2 regions of the Brevibacterium sp. Z349TD_9 genome follow, and region 2 is predicted to be linked to the other one. Evidence: riboswitches for the same ligand, from Rfam matches in the RefSeq annotation. Region 2 holds a riboswitch; the other holds the start of a gene.
The links. Region 2 has a riboswitch for thiamine pyrophosphate ahead of AC0VYB_RS04080 (ECF transporter S component). Riboswitches for the same ligand answer to the same signal wherever they lie in the genome.
Positions count from the first base shown of each region.

Region 1: it holds a riboswitch for thiamine pyrophosphate, as region 2 does, so the genes downstream of both, thiC (phosphomethylpyrimidine synthase ThiC) here and AC0VYB_RS04080 (ECF transporter S component) in region 2, are expected to answer to the same signal.

Region 1 is NZ_CM149680.1:392,207-396,618, forward strand. It holds gene AC0VYB_RS01730 (TAXI family TRAP transporter solute-binding subunit) at 1-807, shown strand, start outside; gene thiC (phosphomethylpyrimidine synthase ThiC) at 986-2,776, opposite strand; TPP riboswitch at 2,773-2,883, opposite strand; gene AC0VYB_RS01740 (M18 family aminopeptidase) at 3,182-4,412, opposite strand, start outside.
Region 2 is NZ_CM149680.1:930,656-935,067, forward strand. It holds gene AC0VYB_RS04075 (ABC transporter ATP-binding protein) at 1-1,253, opposite strand, end outside; gene AC0VYB_RS04080 (ECF transporter S component) at 1,253-1,882, opposite strand; TPP riboswitch at 1,908-2,016, opposite strand; gene AC0VYB_RS04085 (universal stress protein) at 2,107-3,084, opposite strand; gene AC0VYB_RS04090 (DUF4916 domain-containing protein) at 3,459-3,998, opposite strand; gene AC0VYB_RS04095 (MmgE/PrpD family protein) at 4,215-4,412, shown strand, end outside.

The DNA.
Region 1 (4,412 bases), 540 kb from region 2:
GGTCTCGCGCAGCTGATCTCCGACAACACCGAGCTCAAGGCCACCGCCGCCGAGACGGGCGCCTCGGTGCAGAACCTCCAGCAGCTGGCGAAGGGCGACTACGACATCGCGTTCTCGCTCGCCGACACTGCAGCCGATGCCGTCACCGGCAACGCCGACTTCGACAAGCCCGAGGAGATCTCGGCGCTCACGCGCATCTACGACAACTACACGCACGTCATCGTCCGCAAGGACGCGAACATCAAGTCCGTCGAGGACTTCAAGGGCAAGACGATCTCGACCGGGTCACCGAAGTCCGGCACCGAGGTCATCGCCAACCGCCTCATCGAATCCGCGGGCCTCGCCGACGGTGATGTGACGAAGCAGCGGCTCGACCTCGCCAAGACGGTCGACGGGATGAAAGACGGGACGATCGACGGCATGGTGTGGTCGGGCGGTCTGCCCACCGCAGGCGTCACCGACCTCTTCACCTCGAACGGCGGGGACGTCGAGTTCGTCGACATCTCCGGGCTCGAGAGCAAGATGAAGGAGCTCAACCCCGTCTACGAGGTGGCCGAGATCCCCGCCGACACCTACAAGGGCGCGGGCACGGTGAAGACGATCGTCACCCCGAACGTTCTCATGGTCCGCAACGACATGGATGAGGGCACGCAGTGCGCGCTGACGAAGCTCATCTATGACAAGAAGGCCGACCTCGAGAAGGTCCATGCGGCCGCGAAGGACATCACACTCGACACTGCGGTGCCGCCGGAGCCGATCACACTCGCACCCGGCTCGCAGAAGGCCCTCGACGAGCTGCAGAAGTGAGGGACTGAGTCCGTCGACGATGGTCAGCGCTCGATCCACGCGGCGCTCGAAATCCGCGTCCGGGGCGACTCGGATTTCCGGCTGCGCGTGGATCGGCGGCCTGGGTCCCGGCCCCGCGTGGATCGGCGGCCCGGGTCCCGGCCCCGCGTGGAGCGACGCTGCCAGCGCGCCCCGCGCCTCAGCCTCGGCGGGGGCCGACCGTCGGCTCGGGAAGGTACACCTGGGCCCCGCGCTCGAGGAACTCCCGGCTCTTGGCCTGCATGCCCGCGATCGCGGCCTGCGCCTCGGCGCTTCCGTAGGTGTCGCGGATGTCCTGGGAGATGCGCATCGAGCAGAACTTCGGCCCGCACATCGAGCAGAAGTGCGCGGTCTTCGCCGGTTCGGCGGGCAGGGTCTCGTCGTGGAATGCCTCCGCTGTCTCCGGGTCGAGGCCGAGGGCGAACTGATCGCGCCAGCGGAACTCGAACCGCGCCTTCGACAGTGCATCGTCACGGGCGCTCGCCCCGGGATGTCCCTTCGCGACGTCGGCGGCGTGCGCGGCGATCTTGTACGTGATCACGCCCGTCTTGACGTCCTCGAGGTCGGGCAGGCCCAGGTGCTCCTTCGGGGTGACGTAGCAGAGCATCGCGGTGCCGTAGCGGGCGATCTCCGTGGCCCCGATCGCCGAGGTGATGTGGTCGTAGCCGGGAGCGATGTCCGTGACCAGCGGGCCCAAGGTGTAGAAGGGCGCGCCGTCGCAGAGCTCCTGCTGCCTCTCGACGTTCTCCCGCACGAGGTGGAGCGGGATGTGGCCGGGGCCTTCGACCATGACCTGGACGTCGTGGGCCCACGCGCGCTTCGTCAGCTCGGCGAGGGTGTCGAGTTCGGCGAACTGTGCGGCGTCGTTGGCGTCGGCGATCGATCCGGGACGCAGCCCGTCGCCGAGGGAGAAGGCGACGTCGTACTGGGCGAAGATCTCGCAGAGCTCGTCGAAGTGGGTGTAGAGGAAGTTCTCCTCGTGGTGGGCCAGGCACCAGCCGGCCATGATCGAGCCCCCGCGAGAGACCATGCCGGTGACCCGGTCCGCGGTGAGCGGGACGTAGCGGAGCAGCACGCCCGCGTGCACGGTCATGTAGTCGACGCCCTGCTCGCACTGTTCGATGACGGTGTCGCGGTAGATCTCCCAGGTGAGCGCCTCGGCGTCGCCGTCGACCTTCTCAAGTGCCTGGTAGATGGGGACGGTGCCGATGGGGATCGGGGAGTTGCGGATGATCCATTCGCGGGTGGTGTGGATGTCGTTGCCCGTCGAGAGGTCCATGAGGGTGTCGGCACCCCACTTCGCGGCCCACTGGAGCTTCTCCACCTCCTCGGCGATCGAGCTCGTCACCGCGGAATTGCCGATGTTCGCGTTGATCTTGACGAGGAACGCCTTGCCGATGATCATCGGTTCGGACTCGGGATGGTTGATGTTCGAGGGGATGATCGCCCGGCCGGCGGCGACCTCGGAGCGGACGAGTTCGACGTCGCACTGTTCGCGGATCGCGACGTAGCGCATCTCCGGAGTGATGATGCCCTTCCTGGCGTAGTGCATCTGCGTGACGGTGCGTCCGTTCTTCGCTCGCCGAGGTGACCGCTCCGGACCCTGCCACTGCTGAGAGGGCGCCCCGCGGCGGACGGCGGCTCGGCCGTCGTCTTCGATGAGGTGTCCGCGCGCCTCGTAGGTCTCCGTGTCGTCGCGGTCGGCGATCCAGGGCGCGCGGTGCGGCGGAAGCCCGTGTTCGGGAACGGCGCCGGGGCCGACGGTGCGGTAGACGTGGACGGGCTCGTTGGGGCGGCCGTTCGTGTCCTCGAGGTCGATGCGGGTGACCGGCACGCGGATGTCGTGCTCGCTGTCCTCGAGCCAGGCCAGGGAGTGCGAGGGGTACTGCTCGAGGGGGAAGTCCTCGGCGGGCGTGGTGTTTTCGGGTGTGTCAGGGGTAGGCGCAGTCATCTGCGATCCTCTCTTCCTCCGCCGGTATCAACCGGATCAGGTTCAACGGTCTCGAGCGGCCCTAGCCCGATCTCAGCCTCCTGCCGGAGGCCCCCGTGGGGTCACACAACGACTATCACAGTGTGCGCGTCGCCACAAAACAGCGCGTCCCGTCGACCGTTCGGCGACTGCCGATCGCCCTCGATTAACGCGCACCCGGTCGCTCTCGATCAACGCGGCGGGAGAAAATCGATGCTCCCGCGAAGTCGGTCGCTTTCGATCAACGCGCAGCCGGAATTCCGAGTCCGGGGCGACGCGGAATTCGGGCCCCGCGTGGATCGGGGCTGGAAGTGTCGGCTGCGCGTGGATCGAGGCTGGAAGTGTCGGCTGCGCGTGGATCGGCGTGCGGAGTGCCGGCGCCGGCCCCTACGCTCCCTGGAAGAAGGCCTTGGCGGCGGCACCGAGGGCGACGACGTCGCTGATCGCGCACATCTCCCGCGCCGAGTGCATCGAATAGAGCGCCGGTCCCACGTCGACGGTCGTCATCCCCATCCGCGTCGCCGTCAGCGGTCCGATCGTCGACCCGCACGGCACGGCGTTGTTCGACACGAAGTCCTGGTATTCGACCCCGGCCGCAGCGCACGCCTGCGCCCACACCGCGGTGCCCACGGCGTCGGTTGCATACCGCTGCTGGGCATTGTGCTTGAGCAGGGGTCCGCCGCCGAGGCGGGGCCGCACCTGCGGGTCGTGCCGCTCCTGATAGTTCGGGTGGACGGCATGACCGGCGTCCGAGGACACGCACACCGACCCGGCCAGCGCGGCGAGGTGGTCGCTGCGCGTCGCGTCGGGGTAGAGGGAGGCGACGATGCGCTCGGCGACGTCGGCGAGGAACGGTCCGCTCGCCCCGGACCGAGAGTTCGACCCGATCTCCTCGTGGTCGAACCCGGCGAAGAGGGCGAGGTGGTCGAGCGCCTCGGCGTCGAGCCCGACCATCGCGGTGACCCCGGCGTGGACGGAGAGGAGGTTGTCCAGCCTCGGCGAGGCGAAGAACTCGTCTGCGGCACCGAAGAGCGCAGGCTCCTGGACGGGGATCGTGTAGACGTCGTGGCCGACGATGAGCTCGGGATCCACCTCGGCGGAGGCGGCGAGGAGCTCGAGGACGTCGGCCTCGGCGAGGTCGGCGAGACCGACGATCGGGGTCGTGTGCCGCTGCTTGTCGAGGGTGAGGCCCTCGTTGACCTGCCGGTCGAGGTGGATGGCCAGCTGCGGGATGCGCGCGATCGCCCCGGTGCGCGCGAGAACGACGGTGCCGTCGGCGAGGCTGAGGCGCCCGGCGAACGCGAGCTCCCGGTCGAGCCACGAGTTGAGCAGCGGCCCGCCGTAGATCTCGACGCCGACCTGGCGCACCCCGGCGGTCGCGAACTCCTCACCGGGCTTGAGCTTGAAGGCGGGGGAGTCGGTGTGCGACCCGAGGACGCGGAACGGCGGGATCACCGAGGTGGTCTCTGTCGGGGTCATCCACGCGATGATCGCACCGTCGCGGACGACGAAGTATCCGCGGCCGGGTTCGAGCGCCCAGGAGTCGCGTTCGTCGAGCCGGTGGAAGCCGGCGGCGCCGAGACGGTCGGCGGCGGCAGCGGTGGCATGATAGGAACTG
Region 2 (4,412 bases):
CGCCGCATCTCGCCCCCGGAGAGTCCCTGCGGGTGGGCGTCAGCGATCTCGGTGAGCCCGAGCGTCTCGAGCAGTCTGGTCACCCGCGATTCGACCTCGCTCTCACTCCATCCGGCCAACCTGGGGCCGAGGGCGAGCTCGTCGGCCACGCTGGCCTTGAGGAACTGGTGTTCGGGCTCCTGGAAGACCATTCCGATCCTCGGTGCGAGGAAGGCCGACGGCCAGCGGAAGGGCCGGTCGTGCTTTGCGCCTTCGGCCAGTGTCCCGTGGGCGCGCACTTCGCCTGCGAACTCGGGAATGAGTCCGGCCAGGGTGAGCGCCGTCGTCGACTTGCCGGCGCCGTTGGGTCCGACGATGCCGACCGCCTCGCCGGCTCGGATCTCGAGCGAGAGGTCGGTGGTCGCAGGCACCCCCGCCCGTGGCCGGGCCGCACTCAGCCTCTCAGCGGTGAGCACCGTCCCTCCCGGCTCGCCGGATCGCAACGCTCCCGGCTGACGCGGGGGAGTGCGGGAGCCGGACTCGGGCACCCAGATCCCGGTGGCCCGGAGCACCTCGGCGAGGCCGGGATCACCGAAGACCGCGGACGGCGATCCCTGCGCGACGACGCCGTCCTGCCCGAGGACGATGACAGTGTCGACGTCGTCCGACCACAGACTCACCCGGTGCTCGACGACGATCATCGTCGCCGAGGTGGCCGCCTGGACCGTGAGCACCGCGTCCCGGACCGAGGCCGCCGAGGCGGGGTCGATGTTCGCCGTCGGCTCGTCGAGGACGATGACCTCGGGGGCCATCGCGTGGATGCCGGCGAGTGCGAGGCGCTGCTTCTGGCCCCCGGAGAGTGCGGCCGTGGGGTGGTCGAGGGGCAGGTCGAGGCCGAGCGCTGCCAGGGAGGCGGGGATGCGCTCGTCGATGACTTCGGCGCTCATCCCGAGGTTCTCCATTCCGAAGGCGACGTCGTCGCCGACGCGGGAGAAGATCACCTGCGAATCGGGGTCCTGGAGGACGAGCCCGGTCACACCTCGGCGAGGATCCGGTGGGGCGTCACCGATCACGAGCTCTCCTCCGGCCTCACCCGATTCGACGGGGAGGACACCCGCGATCGCGTGGAGCAGTGTCGACTTCCCCGCCCCTGACGGGCCGAGGAGGAGAACCTTCTCACCTGCGGCGATGTCGAGGTCGAGGGGGCCGACGGCGAGCGTGTCCCGATCGGCGTGCCGCCACGAATAGCCGCGAGCGCGGATCGGCAGACCCATCAGCGGATGCGGCCGGAGGCGAACGAGGACAGCGCCCCGGTCTTCGCGATCGCACGGTAGGCGTACCACGCACCGATGCCGGAGATGACGATGCCGGAGACGATCGCGCACACGGCGTAGGCGAGCTGGTAGGTCAGCTGCCATTCGGCGTTGTAGAGGATGTTCTCGCTCACGGCCATGAAGGCGGCTGCGACGAGACCGGACAGCGTCGTCACCCACAGCGTGAACCTCCGGTAGCCGAAGGCGGCGAAGACGAGTTCGGCACCGAGGCCCTGGATGAAGCCCGACAGGAGCACGGTCGAGCCGAAGTGGGAGCCGAGGACGCCCTCGACGATCGCGGCGAGCACCTCGCAGAGCAGCGCGGCACCGGGCTTGCGGATGATGGCGCCGGCCAGAGGTCCGGCGAGCACCCAGAGTCCGGCGATGAGTCCGATCGAGGGCGGGAAGGCCTGGAAGCCGAGTTCGATGACCTTCCAGCTGGCGGCGAGCACCCAGAAGATCAGGCCGACCGCGATGCCGAGCACCGCGGTGACGACGTAGTCGACGACGCGCCACTTCTTCGTCGGCGGGGCCTGCGTGTAGGCGGGTGCGGACTTCGCGGCGGTTCCGGGCGCGGTGGTTCTCGGCATTGTGCCTCCTCGTGTCTCAAGGAGGGGTAGAAGAGTCTCGACTTCCTTCGGCGGTGCTAGCCGCATCAGGTTCGAGGGTCTGCAGCATGATCTGCACTCTCAGCGCCCCTGCTGGCGCTCCCCTGTCGTGAGACTTACTGTACAGCACCCGCCGCGCCGCCTGTCGGGACCGCGTCAGGCGATCAGGCAGGCGGCGATGGTCGTCATGTGTCGTGCGGCTGTGGTCAGCTCGGGACGATCATCACCGGACCCTCGGCATGGTGGAGGACCCCGCGGGAGACCGAGCCGAGCAGCGCGCTCTTGACCGCTCCGCGACCACGCGTGCCCATCACCGTCAGCTGCGCCCGCTTCGTCGCCTCCGAGAGCATCGCGGTCGCATCGCCGACGACCACCGAGGTGGAGATCGGCAGACCCGGGAACTGCTCGCCGAGCGCATCCGCCTCCGCCGAGAGCGCGGTCTCGAGCTGCTTCTGCCGACGGTCGGCGACGTCGGCGCCGAGCTCGAGCTCGGGATACCAGTAGAGCCACTCCTCGCCGGCGGGCAGGACGGAGACGACCTCGAGTCCGGCCTCCCTCGAGGCGGCCACCTCGGCGGCGGTGAACATCGCGATCCGCGCGGCCTCCGAACCGTCGACGGCGACGACGACCGGTCCGCGGGCCTCGCCGCGCTGTGCTGAGTGCTGGGGGACGACGATCGTCGGGCAGTGCGCGTGCGGGGGCAGGGCCGTGGAGACCGATCCGAGCATGCGACCGAGGAACCCGCCGCGCCCTCGGGCGCCGACGATGACCACCTCGGCGTTGGAGCTGAGGTTGACGAGGACGCCGGCGGCGTCGCCGGATTCGGCCGCGTAAGTCACGGGTTCGGGATGATCGGCGAGGAGTTCGGACGCCTCGGCGAGGAGCTTCTCGGCTCCCCGCAGTGCGGCCTCGTCCTCGGGTTCGGAGGGTATGGAGGCCATGTTCGGGTAGATCATCAGCGGCATCGTGAACGCCGTGACGACGGTCAGGGGGACGCCGCGGTGGAGGGCTTCGATCGCGGCGTAGCGCAGGGCCAGGGCCGCGAGTTCGGATCCGTCGAAGCCGACGAGGACGCCGAGGTCGCGGCTGAGTCCGGACTCGGCGGGCCGCGGGTCGGCGGCGCGGTCATCGGTCGGGTTCGCAGCGGCCTGGCGAGCGGGGTTCCGGTGGGCGTCAGCGTTCATGGCAGTCCTCTCGACGGGGCCTGACCAACCCTGACGATGACGGCGGCCCCGAAAACCACATCCGTCGTCGTCGCCTCCAGTCTACCAGTGCACTTCTACAGCGTGTAGAAAAGTCGCCGAGGCGGTCGCCGGGTTGCTGTGGCGCCGCGGGGTGGCTGTGGCACCGCCGAGTTGCTGTGGCGCCGCGGGGTGGCTGTACGCCCGCGGGGTGGCTGAGCGGCCGGCGGGCGCATGGGGTTGCCGAGTCGAGGACGCCAAGTGTCGATTTCTGGCTCGCGAATCGACACTGAGCGTCCTCGAGTCGCAGCGCGCCGCGGAAAACCGGGCGGCACCCCGCGTAGGCGCCGGGCGCAGGCCCGATGGACAGCCCGGCCTCAGATGGGAAAGCCGAGGTAACTCAGGGCCGCGCGGATGATGTGCTCCTGACCGTGGGAGAGTTCGCTCGCGATGTCCTCGCGCAGCGCCTCCGACGGCGTGAGCCAGTCGAGGCTGAGCGCGTCCGCGCGCGGGGTGCACTCGCCGCGGACCTCCATGACGAAGCACATCGAGATCGCGTGCTGACGCGGGTCGTGGAGGAGCGCCGCTCCCTCGGTGGGGAAGTACTCGGCGATGTGGAACGGCGCGATGGCCGGGGGGACGACCGGCAGCGCGAGCGGACCCAGGTCGTTCTCGGCATGGCGCAGCAGAGCCGCGCGGATCGACTCGTGGTAGCGGATGCGGCCGCCGACGACCTCGCGACCCAGGGTGCCGTCGTCGAGGCGGCGCAGCAGGAGGCCGATCTCCTCGACATCGCCGGCCTCTCCGACGCGGACGGGGATGGCATTGACATAGGGGATGGGGAGACGGCGACGAAGCTGGGCGAACTCGTTGTCGTCGAACCAGTTCTCGTCGAAGTCGAGGGCAGTGCGGGTCATATCCCGATTATGTCACAGTTCACCTCGACGGACGGGTGGGAGGAGGGGGGTCGAGGCGGCTCATGCCGGTCGGGTAAAGTATCTTGATGTCAAGATAAAACTCCGGCCGGGCCGCAGCGTCGCAGTGACGTGGCCTACAGTTGAGTCAACCACTCTCCGGCCAGCGGCGGTCGTGACATGGCCCGCAGCGGTCAACGACGATTGAAGGGATTGTCCATGATTGATCATGAGGTCCGTACCCACAAGAGCTCAGAGAACCTGGCTCGTGAGGATCAGCTCGCCTGGAAGATCGCCGAGGTCGCCTCCGACCCGACGCCCGTCGATCCCGAGGTCACCGAGATGGTGATCAACCGCGTCATCGACAACGCCGCCGTCGCGGCCGCCTCGGTGAACCGTTCGGCCCCCACCCACGCC